4 regions of the Pseudomonas sp. CMR5c genome follow, and region 2 is predicted to be linked to each of the others. Evidence: riboswitches for the same ligand, from Rfam matches in the RefSeq annotation. Region 2 holds a riboswitch; each other region holds the start of a gene.
The links. A riboswitch is a leader RNA that binds a small molecule or an ion and turns the genes downstream of it on or off. The one in region 2 is predicted to bind cobalamin.
Positions count from the first base shown of each region.

Region 1: it holds a riboswitch for cobalamin, as region 2 does, so the genes downstream of both, cobO (cob(I)yrinic acid a,c-diamide adenosyltransferase) here and cobW (cobalamin biosynthesis protein CobW) in region 2, are expected to answer to the same signal.
Region 3: it holds a riboswitch for cobalamin, as region 2 does, so the genes downstream of both, C4K40_RS15310 (TonB-dependent siderophore receptor) here and cobW (cobalamin biosynthesis protein CobW) in region 2, are expected to answer to the same signal.
Region 4: it holds a riboswitch for cobalamin, as region 2 does, so the genes downstream of both, C4K40_RS12765 (TonB-dependent siderophore receptor) here and cobW (cobalamin biosynthesis protein CobW) in region 2, are expected to answer to the same signal.

Region 1 is NZ_CP027705.1:5,001,188-5,004,756, forward strand. It holds gene C4K40_RS22860 (cobyrinate a,c-diamide synthase) at 1-688, opposite strand, end outside; gene cobO (cob(I)yrinic acid a,c-diamide adenosyltransferase) at 699-1,310, opposite strand; cobalamin riboswitch at 1,391-1,627, opposite strand; gene C4K40_RS22870 (hypothetical protein) at 1,794-2,375, shown strand; gene C4K40_RS22875 (sorbosone dehydrogenase family protein) at 2,445-3,569, shown strand, end outside.
Region 2 is NZ_CP027705.1:4,206,758-4,210,326, forward strand. It holds gene cobN (cobaltochelatase subunit CobN) at 1-497, opposite strand, end outside; gene cobW (cobalamin biosynthesis protein CobW) at 501-1,568, opposite strand; cobalamin riboswitch at 1,665-1,875, opposite strand; cobalamin riboswitch at 1,961-2,183, shown strand; gene C4K40_RS19255 (CbtB-domain containing protein) at 2,280-2,468, shown strand; gene C4K40_RS19260 (CbtA family protein) at 2,479-3,183, shown strand; gene C4K40_RS19265 (cobalamin biosynthesis protein) at 3,180-3,569, shown strand, end outside.
Region 3 is NZ_CP027705.1:3,337,440-3,341,008, reverse strand. It holds gene C4K40_RS15320 (hypothetical protein) at 1-159, shown strand, start outside; gene C4K40_RS15315 (ankyrin repeat domain-containing protein) at 234-1,388, opposite strand; cobalamin riboswitch at 1,647-1,852, shown strand; gene C4K40_RS15310 (TonB-dependent siderophore receptor) at 1,962-3,569, shown strand, end outside.
Region 4 is NZ_CP027705.1:2,712,024-2,715,592, forward strand. It holds gene C4K40_RS12765 (TonB-dependent siderophore receptor) at 1-1,604, opposite strand, end outside; cobalamin riboswitch at 1,757-1,959, opposite strand; gene C4K40_RS12770 (arginine N-succinyltransferase) at 2,181-3,248, opposite strand; gene C4K40_RS12775 (arginine N-succinyltransferase) at 3,292-3,569, opposite strand, start outside.

The DNA.
Region 1 (3,569 bases), 790 kb from region 2:
CCGGGGCCGGCGCGGCAAACCCCACCGCTGGCGGCAGCGCCACCTGGCAACTGCTGGCCAGGGCCTCGGCAGCGGCATCCAGACGCAGATCCAGGTCATTGAGTTCATTGGCCTGGACCAGGCCCAGATGGCGGCTGGGCAGCTCGATCGAGGTTTCCCGGGACAAGGCTCCATACCAGCGCAACCCCTCGGTCAGGCTGCCTTCGAGCAGTTGCGCATGGCGCAAGGTCCCCACCCGGTTGGCCAACACGCCGGCGAACGGCAGGTCCGGCTGGTAGCGCGCCAGACCCAGGGCCAGGGCGCCGAAAGTCTGGGCCATGGCGGCGCCATCGATCACCCCCAGCACCGGCACGCCGAAATGCCGTGCCAGGTCCGCGCTCGATGGCGTGCCATCGAACAATCCCATGACGCCCTCGATCAGGATCAGGTCGGCCTCGCCGGCGGCCTCCCACAGCAGGCGGCGACTTTCCTGCTCGCCCACCATCCACATGTCCAGCTGGTACACCGGGGCACCGCTGGCATGCTCGAGAATCATCGGATCGAGAAAGTCCGGACCGCACTTGAACACCCGCACCTTGCGCCCCTGGTTACGGTGCAGGCGCGCCAGGGCGGCGGTCACGGTGGTCTTGCCCTGGCCGGATGCCGGAGCGGCGATCAATACCGCCGGGCAATGACGAACATCATTCATGGGTTCACGCTCACAGCTCGATGCCCTTCTGCGCCTTGATACCGGCCTGGAAGGCGTGCTTGACCATGCCCATTTCGGTGACGGTGTCGGCCAGTTCGAGCATTTCCGGCTTGGCCCCGCGCCCGGTCACCACCACGTGCTGCATCGGCGGACGGGCCTGCAGGTCGCTGAGCACCTGATCCAGGTCCAGGTAACCATGCTTGAGGGCGATGTTCAGCTCATCGAGTACCACCAGGCCGATCTGCGGATCGCGCAACAGCTCCCGGGAAACCGCCCAGGCGGCCTCGGCGGCGGCGATGTCACGCTGGCGATCCTGGGTCTCCCAGGTGAAGCCCTCGCCCATCACATGGAACCGCACCTGCTCGGGAAAGCGCCGGAAGAACAGCTCTTCGCCGGTGCTTTCGCGGCCCTTGATGAACTGCACCACGCCACAATGCATGCCATGGCCCATGGACCGTGCCAGCATGCCGAAGGCCGAACTGCTCTTGCCTTTGCCGTTGCCGGTCAGGACCAGCAACAGCCCGCATTCATTGGGCGAGTTGGCGATACGCTCGTCGATCACCGCTTTTTTGCGCAGCATGCGCGCCAGATGACGTTCGTCACGCTCGAGGGATTCACTCATGGAGCAGCTCTCCGTTGGGGCTTGGGGAACGGGGGGCAGGAATGGAAATGGACGGCGCAAGCCTGGCATCGCCCTCCGTGATGCCGTTGGATGAATCAGGCCGGTCTCCGGGCTCGTGAGCGGCACCACTGCCGGACTGCGCGCCTTCCCATGCCTGCTTCGACACAGTGGCACTTGCGCAATCTTGACTCACCTACCGTTGCGGGGGCAGCGCCGGAATCGTCGCCGGCTCCATCGCTGGAACGGGCCCTGACCGGCTTCCCTGTTTCACTCTGTCGACCCGGGAGTCACAGAGCACCTGAAACAAGTCGCGAAGGTTAGAGGGTTGGGAATGGAGCGTCAATGAAGCGGCCCGCCGCACCCAACGGAAAACTGCACTGCATCAACAAACTGACGCCAATCTTGTGCCACACTGAAAGCAGTGATATCAAATAGCCACTTTCAGGACATGACGTCCCGTCACAACAATAAGGGGTGAGTTCGATGCAAGGCATGATCATCAGCAATCCAAGACTGGAATTCCTGCGACCGATGCTGGAGCGCTGGTTCGATTGCATTGACCGCTACAACGCGATTCGCGGCGATAACGAAACCCCTTACTGGTTCGACGAACAGGCCAACCTGGGACTGCTTTCGGCCGCGGCCTGGATGGCCGAGATGGTGACCCTGGAACACAGCCCCAGCAAGAAGCAGCTCGAAGAAGGTGCGCGCAATGCCCGTACCGACCTGTACCTGGCCACCAAGGAAGAACGCACCTACATCCAGGCCACCCAGCGCTGGCCACGGGTCAACAACCTGGCCCTGACCCAGGCCCTGCAGGATATCGCCAATGCAGCGAAGACCATCAGCCACGCCAGCGACCTGAAGCTTGGCTGCCTGTTCGTCGCACCTCAAAAGGCCCAGCACAGCGCGACTCCCGAGGAACTGCAAGACATGCTCGACGACCTACAGAAGGAACACTGCTGTGCCGTGGCCTGGTACTTCCCGTATGCCTACCGCAAGCTGCACAACGAAGCCGGCCACTACCACCCCGGAGTGGCGGTATTGTTCAAGGAAGCTCGCTGAACACAAGGAACCCCAGGGCGCCCATGCTTCTCTATGATTGAACGTTCGCGCACTCATAGGGATATCAGCATGCTCAAGCCTCGCCATACCTTGCTCATCGCCATCGCCGCCGGCCTCGCCGCCTGCGGCGAAACCTCCAGCCTGCAGGTTGCGGACGGCACCGGCCCGAACCCCAAGCTGCCGGAACCCAACCCCACCCTGATCCCCACGCTGAACATCGCTCCGGCCATCGGGTGGCCCGAGGGAGCGAAACCGCTGGCCGCCAGCGGAACCCAGGTCAGTGCCTTCGCCGAGAATCTCGATCATCCACGCTGGCTCTATGTACTGCCTAACGGGGACGTGCTGGTGGCGGAAACCAACGCCCCGCCCAAACCGGACGACAGCCGGGGCATCCGCGGCTGGGTAGCCGGCAAGGTGATGGGGCGCGCCGGGGCCACGGTTCCCAGCGCCAACCGCATCACCCTGTTGCGCGATGCCGACCACGACGGCGTGGCGGAGACTCGCAGCGTCTTCCTGGAGAACCTCAACTCCCCCTTCGGCATGACCCTGGTGGGCAACGATCTGTATGTAGCCGATACCGACAAGCTGCTGCGCTTCCCCTACCAGAGCGGTGACACCAGGATCAGCGCCGGAGCCACCAAGGTAGTGGACCTGCCCGGCGGCACGCTGAATCACCACTGGACCAAGAATGTCATCGCCAGCAAGGATGGCAGCAAGCTGTACGTCACCGTCGGCTCAAACAGCAATGTCGGCGAAAACGGCCTGGACAAGGAAGAAGGCCGGGCAGCGATCTGGGAAGTGGACCGTGCCAGCGGCCAGCATCGCTTGTTCGCCACTGGGCTGCGCAACCCCAACGGCCTGGCCTGGGAGCCAGTCAGCGGAGCCCTCTGGACAGCGGTGAACGAACGGGACGAGATCGGCAGCGACCTGGTGCCCGACTACATCACATCGGTCAAGGATGGCGCTTTCTACGGCTGGCCCTTCAGCTACTACGGCCAGCACGTGGACGTACGGGTCAAACCCCAGGATCCGGCACTGGTGGCCAAGGCAATTGCCCCGGATTACGCCGTGGGACCGCACACGGCCTCGCTGGGCCTGGCGTTCGCCACTGGCAGCAAGCTGCCCGCGCCCTTCACCGAAGGCGCGTTCATCGGCCAGCACGGCTCCTGGAACCGCAAGCCCCACAGTGGCTAC
Region 2 (3,569 bases):
CAGGGGTAATCGCGCCCCAGCAAGCCGCTCAGGCAGCGGTAGAAATTCAACGCATTTTCTCGCCCGCCCTGTCGCAGGAACTGCCACAGGCGGTCGCGCTCCACGGCCGACACCGTGCTCAGGTCGCTGAGCTCCGGGTCGGGCCGGTCGTCCCCCGGCACCAGGATCAGCTGCACCCCGCGCCGGGACAGCTCCACCAGTTGCTCGACGCCATAACGCCAGTAGGCGATGCCACCGTGCAGGGAAATCAGGATGACCTTGGCATGGCGCAGCACCTGGTCGACGTAAAGGTCCACCGAGGCGTGGTTCTGCACCTGCATCGGGTTGGCCAGGCGAAAGCTGGGGTAGTCCGCTGGCAGTTGCTCGGCGGCCTCGGCCAGCAGCGCCAGGCTGGAGTCGCCGCTGCACAGGACCACCAGCTCGGCGGGGGTTTGTCCAAGGTCGGCGATGTTGTCATCCGACACGAATCCGCCGGGCTGGGTCCTGAGCAGGTGCATGGGTCAGGCGCCCAGGGCGGCGCGCAGTTGCGCTTCCAGCTGGGTTGCATCCAGTTCCTGGCCGATCAGCACCAGGCGGGTGATGCGTTTCTCATCAGCGCCCCACTTGCGGTCGAAGTGCTTGTCGAAGCGGGTGCCCACGCCCTGGAGCAGCAGGCGCATCGGCTTGCCGGGGATCGCCGCAAAACCCTTGACCCGCAGGATGCCGTGCTTGACCACCAGTTGGGTCAGGGCATCGAGCAGCAGGCTTTCGTCGGCCTCGGGCAGCTCGATGGAGATCGAGTCGAAGGCGTCGTGGTCATGGTCGTCATGATCGTCGCCGTCATGGTGGTGGTCATGGTGGCTGTGACGGCTGTCGATGTGCTCCTCGGAACCGGCACCCACGCCCAGCAGTACGTCCAGGGGCAGGCGCCCGCTGCTGGCCTCGATCACCTTGACCGCCGGCGGCAGCTCCTCGGCCACTTCCTGGCGGACCCTGGCCAGGTCGGCCGGGTCGATCAGGTCGGTCTTGTTGAGGATCACCAGGTCGGCGCTGGACAACTGGTCGGCGAACAGCTCGTGCAGTGGCGACTCGTGGTCCAGGTTGGGGTCGAGCTTGCGCTGGGCGTCCACCTGGTCCGGGAAGGCGGCGAAGGTGCCGGCGGCCACGGCCGGGCTGTCGACCACGGTGATCACCGCATCGACGGTGCAGGCGCTGCGGATTTCCGGCCACTGGAAGGCTTGCACCAGGGGCTTGGGCAGGGCCAGGCCGCTGGTTTCGATGAGGATATGGTCCAGGTCGCCACGGCGGGCCACTAGTTCACGCATCACCGGGAAGAATTCTTCCTGCACGGTGCAGCACAGACAGCCGTTGGCCAATTCGAAGACCCGGCCGCTGGCCTCTTCCTCGGTGCAGCCGATGGAGCACTGCTTGAGGATCTCGCCGTCGATGCCCAGTTCGCCGAACTCGTTGACGATCACCGCGATACGACGGCCCTGGGCGTTGTCCAGCATGTGCCGCAGCAAGGTGGTCTTGCCCGAGCCCAGGAAGCCGGTGACGATGGTGACGGGAAGTTTGGCCAGTGTTTTCATCGGATGCCCTTTTGGCGAAGGAGGCGGGCATACGGGACGACAGGCACGGCGCGGGCCAGGTGCTGATTTCGCCACCGGATCACCCCGCCCGGTTGTAGTGAGAATCTGGGTCGAGGCAGGTCTCCTGGCTGGGGGCTTGCCAGTCCAGGACTGACGCTTCCTGTGCCTTCCCGCCGGCGTCATGGACGCCAGGCAGTGGCCGTGCAGGAATGGAACCCTTCACAGTTGCGGGGGCAGCCGCGGCTTCTACCGCGTTCCCGTCTTAGCTTCGACCGCTGGCCGAAGAACCTCGAAGGCGCAAGGCTACGCAGAGCGCGGAGGACGGTCAATGCACATATGCGGCGGCTTCCCGTGCCAACCGGCGATTGACGGCGCTCCCTTGCCCATGATTTGCTACACAACTTGTTACGGGTGCCCTTCACAGGGTGAAACGGGAAACCGGTGAATCACGCGCTTGCCAGCGGTGACCAGTCCGGTGCTGCCCCCGCAACGGTAAGCGAGCGAAGTGTCAGATCCACTGTGCCCCCGGGCATGGGAAGGCGACACTTGCCGGCATGGCATGACCCGCCCTGCCCCTCGCGAGCCCGGAGACCGGCCCGCAATACACGAATAACAAACCCGCGGTGGGCGGGCGCTGTTGCAAACCCTGCGTGAACGCCACGCGGGGTTTTCCTGCGCCGCTTCCCGCTGACAAACCCAAGGGAACGCGCCATGTCGACCATCAGCAGCACCAGCCATTCCGCCAGCAGCACCGCCACCCTGAGCCAGCGCCTGGTAGCCGCCATCGGTGCCTCGATCCTTGGCGCCTGCCTGGTGTACTTCGCCGGCTTCTCGCATATCGAGGCGGTGCATAACGCCGCCCACGACACCCGCCACAGCGCCGCCTTCCCTTGCCACTGAGACCCGTCCGATGATCAAGCGTATCGCGCAAACCGCGGGCTTCACCGGGCTGCTGGCCGCCCTGCTGCTGACCTTGCTGCAAAGCTTCTGGGTCGCGCCATTGATTCTCCAGGCGGAAACCTACGAAAAGGCCCCGGCCACCGAGGCAGTCCATGAACACGCCCCGGGCGCCATGGCCGGGCACGTCCACGATGAAGAAGCCTGGGAACCGGAGGACGGCTGGCAGCGAGTGCTGTCCACCACCGGCGGCAACCTGGTGGTCGCCGTGGGCTTCGCCCTGATGCTGGCAGGCCTCTACACCCTGCGCGCACCGAGCCGCACTTCCCAGGGCCTGCTCTGGGGCCTGGCCGGCTACGCCACCTTCTGCCTGGCGCCCACCCTGGGCCTGCCGCCGGAGCTGCCGGGCACCGCCGCGGCCGACCTGGTGCAGCGCCAGACCTGGTGGGTCGGTGCCGCCGCGTCCACTGCCGTGGGCCTGGCACTGATCGTGTTCGCCGGCAACTGGCTGCTGAAGTTGCTGGGCGCGGCCATCATCGCCGTGCCCCATGTGATCGGCGCTCCCCAACCGGAAGTGCATTCGATGCTGGCCCCCGAAGCACTGGAGGCACAGTTCAAGATCGCCTCGCAATTGACCAATGCCGCCTTCTGGCTGGCCCTGGGCTTGATCAGCGCCTGGCTGTTCCGGCGCAAGGGCGAGGATGGCCAGCGGGCATGATCACCGAGCCGGCCCTGGTGGTCGGCCTGGGTTGTCGCAAGGGCTGCCCGGCCAGCGCCCTGCGCGCCCTGCTGGACCAGGTGCTGCGGGCCCATGGCCTGGACCTGGGCCAGGTACAGGCCCTGGCCAGCATCGACCTGAAGCAGGATGAACCGGGCCTGCTGGAGCTGGCGCAGCAGTTGTCGCTGCCATTGACCTTCTTCAGCAGTGCCCAACTGGCGCCCTACGACTCCCGCCTGAGCCACAGGTCGCAGGCCGCATTCGAACGCACCGGCTGTCATGGCGTCGCCGAAAGCGCCGCCCTGGCCATGGCCGAATGCCTGCAAGCAGGCTCGGCGCAACTGCTGGTGCCCCGGCAAAAATCCGCCGAAGCCACCCTGGCATTG
Region 3 (3,569 bases), 870 kb from region 2:
ACGCCCTATGGCGGGCAAGTGGCAGTGAACTTCAGCTGCCAGGCCATACATCTTGGTTCCATGGGCACCGTCATGGACTTCAGCTACAGCGACCCGGTCTATTCGCGCATTCGGTATGGCTCGGTCCAGGCCACCGGCAGCCTGACCATCACCCAGTAACGTCCTCTGGACCCATTACTGTCCCCGTCGACGCCCATGGGCCGGCGGGGGCTGCCACTTCCCTCCCCCGGGTATCAGGTCGGGGACTTGAGCGCCAGGACCTTCCAGCTCGCCTTGCGCTTGCGGGCGACCAGGGCATCCAGGGCCTCGCCGGTGGGCCTGCCCTTGGCAGTGAACTTCACCGGGACCAGCAACAACAGGGCCACCCGGTCATCGTCGGCAATCTCCTCGGCCGCGGATGCCGGGTCCCAGGGCTTGTCCACCACCAGCATCGCATCCACCGAATCGGGCCAGGCCAGGTCCCCATAGCCAGGATCATCACGCAGCACCAGCATCCCCTCGCCCAAGGCCTGGTGTTCCAGGCTCTGGCGCGCCAGGCGAGCCAGTAGCTGCACCGGGAAGCACCAGGCTGGCTGTTGCGCCAGTCCATGCTGGGGAAGCGCCCAGTCCTCGGGCAGGCAGACGAACAGCTCGGTCATGGGAGTGGTGCGGTACAGGCCAATGGTGAACAACAGCTTGTAGCGACCCTTGGTGAGCAAGCTGATATGCAGCGAAAACCGAGGGTCCGCGCTGGGCGGACTGAACAGCGCCGGCAGCACCCAGCCGGCGCTGTTGTGGACGAAGGTCGCGATCGCCTGCCCTGGCCCCTCGACGTCTGGGACATCGATATCCAGGATGCTCTGTGCGCCATTGGCTTGCAGCAGCTCTGCAACCGCCGGGTGGCCCCAGGTGCGCGCGGCATCCAGGGCGCTGTTGTTGAAGCGCCGATGCAATTGGTTGACCGCGGCGCCCCGCGCCAGAAGCAGTGCGACCACCTGGTCATGGCCCGCCAGCGCGGCCGAGTAAAGTGGCGGGCAGATGCTCAATGACAGGCCATTGGCACTGGCGCCGGCGTCGAGCAACACGGTGCAGGTCGGCAGGCTCCCTTCGCTGGCCGCCAGCCCCAGCGCCGTTTCCTGGCCACTGACCCGCACCGGCCGATCCACCTCCAGGCCCAGCTCGAGCAGTAGTTGGCAAACCTCGGCCTGGCCTTCGCTGGCGGCCATATGCAGCAGGCCGATATCCCCGGCGGAGCCATAGCGGGGCAGCTCCAGCAACTGCGGATACTGTTGGGCAAAGGCCCGCAATCGCTCCAGCCTGCCCTCCAGGACATCCTCGTAGAGGCGATCCAGCTGGGTCTCGTGTTCTTCGTACAGTCGTTGCCACTCGGTCATCAGGTGCAGGTCCATGTTCTGTCGATACGCTCCGGGGGCGCATTGAGTCGTTAACCGCCGCGCTCGTCAACCACTTCGGTAACGGTGCACCTGTGCTCCAGGCGCCGACCCAGCCGGAACATCGCCAGGGCTTGCGGCAACAATGGCCATGGCCAATGACACGGCTACCTCCAGTTGCAAGCCAAGCAGCATCAGCACCATCGAAATGAAAGCGTGCTCCGACGCCCCGAGTGATAGCCAGGTGCCATTGACGCGAGGGTCTCGCCGGTGGTCAGATGCGCGCCAGTTTCAGGTGTCCCATGCCGCCGCGCATGGGGTTAAACGGGAAGCCGGTGCGTCATTGCGATGATCAGTCCGGCGCTGCCCCCGCAACGGTAAGCGAGCGAAGCAATCGACAGACCACTGTGCCAAGGCATGGGAAGGTGATTGCTTCATGTCCCTCGCAAGCCCGGAGACCGGCCTGCAACGTCGTTTGACAACCCCGCGGTGGGCGGGCGCAGTCCGGTTTGCGTGGGCTCGCGTGCCTGCGCTTGCCTATGCGTTGTTCCCTCCGGGATTCATTCATTCCTGATAAGCAGTAGGAATCGCATGTCCCGCACTTCTGTGTTGCTACCCCAGTCTTACCCCTGGCTGTATTTCACCCTGTTGCCTTGCATGAGCCTCACGCCCCTGGCGCTGGCTGGGCAACAGCCCTCCCTGGTTCTGCCGCAAGCGCAAGTGACGGCACAGGCCACCGATAGTCCAATCTCCTTGAGTACTCCCCTGCCGGCCGGTTCACGCCTGAACCTGACGGCCTTGGAAACTCCGGCCAGCACCAGCAGCCTCGACAGTGAGGCCATAGCCCGTAATAACCTGACGATCCAGGACGCGGTCACCCGTTCAGTGGGCATCACCAGCGTCGCCACGCCTGGCAACGGTAATACGGCGCTGTCGGCGCGGGGGTTCATCGGCCATAGTTCGGTCATGACGCTGTTCGACGGCTCACGCTTGTATACCGGTGCCGGCAGCCAGACGTTCCCGGTGGATCCGTGGCTGGTGGAGCGCATCGATATCATCCGCGGCCCAGCCTCGGTGCTCTACGGCGAAGGCGCCACTGGAGCGGTGATCAATGTGATACCCAAGAAGCCCTTCGAAGGTGAGATCCATAACCGCCTGCGCCTGGGCTATGGCTCCAATGACCGGCAACAAATGGGCCTGGATAGCGGTGGCTCGCTCACCGACACCCTCAGCTATCGCCTGACGCTGAACCAGCAGCACAGCAATGGCTGGGTCGACCACGGCCAATCACGCAACCAGGCATTGAGCGCAGCGTTGCGCTGGCAAGCCACTGAAGACCTGAGTTTCACCCTGGCCCACGAACGTGGAGAGAGCGAGCCTGCCAGCTACTTTGGCACGCCGCTGATCGCCGGCCGCTACCGCGACAGCCTGCGGGACAAGAACTACAACCTGCGTAACGCGGTACAGCGTTACAACGATGAATGGACGCGCCTGAACACCGAGTGGGTGCTCAACGACAACCTCAGCGCCAGCAACCAGCTCTACTACATCAAGAGCCGTCGCCACTGGCGCAATGCCGAGGCCTACAACTGGGTCGACTCCAGGGAGCAGCTATTGCGAGGCGACAACCTGGAGATCAAGCACGACCAGGAACAGATCGGCGATCGCCAGAGCTTCACCTTCGATCATTCGTTGTTCGGGTTGGACAGCAAGACCGTGGTCGGCCTGGAGTACAACCGGATCCGTTTCGGCGTGGCCAACAACTCGCCCTACAAGGATATCGGCGGTGACTACATCGATCCGTGGAACCCGGCTCCGGGTTATTTCCACAGCAAGTCGGCCTTCTCACCCCAGACCGCCAGCACCACCCGTACCTTTGCACTGTTTGCGGAAAACCGCCTGCAACTGTCGGAGCGCTGGTCGTTGGTGACCGGTATCCGCCGCGACCAGAACCATATCGATCGCACCGACCTGCGCGCCGATACCCGGACCGATCGCAGCCTTGCAGGTGGTAACTGGCGCGCTGGCCTGGTGTTCGCGGTCACTGATCAGCTCTCACTGTATGGCCAGTACTCCACCAGTGAAGACGGCATCAACAACCTGATCAGTCTCAATCCGACCCAAATGCAGATGGACCTGACCGAAGCCAAGCAGACCGAGTTCGGCCTCAAGCAGCAGTTCTGGAATGGCCGTGGCGAA
Region 4 (3,569 bases), 1.5 Mb from region 2:
GTCACGTTGCGTGATTCGACCAGGTTGCGGGTCATGTCGGCGGACAGGTTCCATTGCGGGCTGAACTGCCAGCGTCCATCCACCTCGATGCCCCGGACCCTGACCTGGCTGTCACCGTTGACGAAGTTGATACCGTCCAGGGCAATCAGGTCGTCGATCTTGCGCCGGTAGGCGGTGACGCTGGCATTGAATTCACCGGCCAGCAGGCTGCCCTTGTAGTCCAGGCCCAACTCAGCGTTGACGCTCTTTTCCGGCTTGAGGTTGCGGTTGCCTTTTTCATAGGGTTCGTTAGCGAACAACTGCTCGGCGTTGGGCAGCTTGAAGGCATTGCCGTACTGGCCGCGCAGTTGCCAGTTGGGCGTGAGGTCGTACCGCGAGGTGAGCATGCCCACCGTGGCGCTCTCGCCGCCGCTGATTTTCTCGTGGCGCACGCCGATGCTCGGGTGCCAGTCCGGCAGGGCTTCGAACACCGGGCGCAACTGGGTATACAGGGCGTTGGCCTGGGCCTTGTTGTCGTCGATCTTGAGTACGTCGTCCTGGCCCTTGAACCACTGGTTGTCGGTACCGAACACCAGCACATGGCCGCCGTCCAGCTCGGCCTTGCCCTCGGCTTGCACACCCCAGTCGGTGAAGCCCCAGTAGTCGTTGTGGTTGATGACCTTGATGCCGCCATCATCGTTGCTGTTGATACGGGTGTAGCGCGTGTCCCAATCGTTGACATGGCCCTTGACGAAGTAGCTGAAGCGCTCGCCCAGGCGTTGCTCGAAGGTGGCGGTGGCGATCTGCTGGACCCGGTCGTTGGTGGTCTTCTTGTTGTTCGCGGCGCGGGCGAAATCCAGGTTGGCGTCGGTGTACTGGTAGAACAACTCCAGGCGCGAGTCGTCGCCGAACCCCTGGATCGCCTTGGCGCCGAAGGTGGTCACCTCATAGGAGCGCTTCTTGTCACGGGTGCTGGTGTTGTAGGCGCTGTTGCGAAACGGCTGGTAGCCGTCGGAGACGTTGTGGCTGACATAGGCCAGCAAGCCGAGGTCGCCCAGGCCGTTGCTGACGATGCGTTCCACCCGGGCATCGCCGCTCCTGCCCATGAAGCTGTCCAGGCCCAGGTTGACTTCGCCGGAGGCGTCGCGGGTCTGCGGGCTGCGGGTGACGATGTTGATCACCCCGGACACCGCCTGGGTGCCGAACAGCAGGCTCTGGCCGCCCTTGAGCACTTCGATGCGCTCGATGGCGTTGGCTGGCAGGGTATCCAGGTACAAACCGCCGTACAGGCGGTTGTTCAGGCGCACGCCATCGAGCAGGATCAGCGTGTCATCGTTGCGCCCACCCAGCAGCGAATAGGTGCCGTAGTCGAAGGGGCCGTTCTTGGGCGCCACGTAGAGGCCTGGCACGTACATCTGCAGGACCCGGGTGATGTCGCTGCTGGGGCCAGCGCGTTCGATCTGCTGGCGATCGATGATCTCCACCTTGCTGCCGTACTTGGCCATCTCGGCCACGGTGGTGGACTCCACCGACGGGGCGGAGACGAACTGCTGCTCGAGCTTCAGGGAGGTGTCGTCCGCCAGCAGCCAGGGGCTGAACAGGCAGCCGAGCAGGGCGCCGCCCATGGAACGGCGCGGAGCGCGCCAGTCGCGCGCAAGGGAATTGTCTGTTGTTGTCATTGTTGGTCTTCTCGAAAGTGTCTTCGGGAAGCACGCAGGGAGAAGGTGGCAGGCACGCGCACGCGCCCACACCGGCCCATGCCCGCCCACCGCAGGATTGCCAAACAGATGCTTCAGGCCGGTCTCCGGGCTTGCGAGGCTGGCTGCATTCGCCTTCCCATACCTTGGGTACAGTGGCGTGTTGAATGCAGCACTCGCTTACCGTTGCGGGGGCAGCACCGGACTTGCCCCTGGGGGCGCACCGGTTTCCCGTTTCACCTCACGCACGGCGGCGTGAGGCACCTGAAACAGGGCGGCATCTGAACATCCGTCCGGCCGTTCGTCAATCCTGTGGCCGCCACGATTGCGTCCGCTGTGCAGTCATGCCGTTATCGCCCAGCCCAGCTCCCGTAGCCGCTGCTGAGCCTGCGAAGCTGCGCCAAGGCCCGCGGGGCCTTCATTGTGGAGTGCGCAAGGTTTGCGCCCGCTGCGTGGTCGTGCGCAGCCTGCGGCAGCGGCTATACCAAGCGGGTTTGCCCGGCGTTACCAGGCGGTGGCGGGGGAGGTGCGTACCTGGGCCTGGCCACCGGCATCGGCGGGGCAGGCCAGCAATGGCACCGCACGCACCGAGTCACCGGGTTGCAGTTGCAGGCGCTTGGTGGTCTGGCGGTCCACCAGCAGGCAGCCGGCCACCAGGCGCCCGGGCGCGGCGGTGATGCGGCAGCTCTCCAGGCGCCGGTTGTGGATCAGCCACATCGGCGCCTGCTCGTCCGGGTTGCCCACCAGCAACGGCAGGACCTGGCTTTCACGCACGCTGCGGATCTTCGCCACTTCGGCCTCGATCAGCGGGCCACCGTCGAACACATCGATGCAACCCTGGTGGCTGAAACCTTCGTCGCGCAGGATGCCCACCGCCTGTTCGGTGCTGGCATGGGCCTGGCCGATGGCCGCCTGGGCCTGGAGGCTGAGCAGGCAGGTATAGAGCGGCTGGCGCGGCATCAGCTCGGCGATGGAGGACTTGCCGCCATGGCTGGACAGGCGGTTGGCCTGCTGGAAATCCATCTTGAAGAAGTGCCGCCCCAGGCTGTCCCAGAACGGCGAGCAACCTTGGCTGTCGACCTGGCCGCGCAACTCCACCACCAGCTTGTCGCCGAACAGCGCCGGGTACTCGGCGACGAACAACAAGCGCGCCGTGGACAGCAGGCGCCCGGTATAGCCCTGGCGCAGGTCGTGGCGCAGGAACAGCGAGCACAGCTGGGATTGCCCGGCCATGTCGTTGCTCAAGAACAGGGTCGGGATCTGTTTCTCGATACCCAGTCCCGGGGCGCTGCCGCGAGTGATGCCGAGCCGGTAGTTGTAGCAGGGCTCGCGCAGGCCGATGGCACCGCTCAAGCCACAGATGCCGATCACCTGCTGCTCGTCATCTTCCAGCACGAACAGGTAGTCGGCATCGGCGCGTTCCACCTGGCCGGCGAACGTGCGCTGGGCCCAGCGCACCCGATGGTCCAGGCGCTCGGGGTCGGTGCTGAGGTTGTCCAGTTCTCGCTGGCTGCCCCCCAGCAGACGCAGCAGCGCGGGCAGGTCGGAGACGCGAATCGGGCGCACGATCATGCACGGGCTCCTGGCAATGCCACGGTTGCGAGTCGATAAAGGGTCATAGCGCAATGCTCCGCACGGCAGCGCCGGGCTCCAGTTGCAAGGCCTGGAACATCTCTTGGCCAAGACCGATACGTTCCTCTGGAGCTTCGTCGAGCAGCGCGACGATGGCGCGGAAACCTTGCAGGCGGTCGTTGCTCAACAGCCATGGTCGGCCCCGGCCGCTCTGCGCGGCGAAGTAGCTGGTGGCCATCCGGCTCTGGATGATCGAGCGCAGTTCGTTGGTGCGCGCCTGCAGGGTCGGTCCGGCATCGAACAGGTCGACGTACTGGGTCG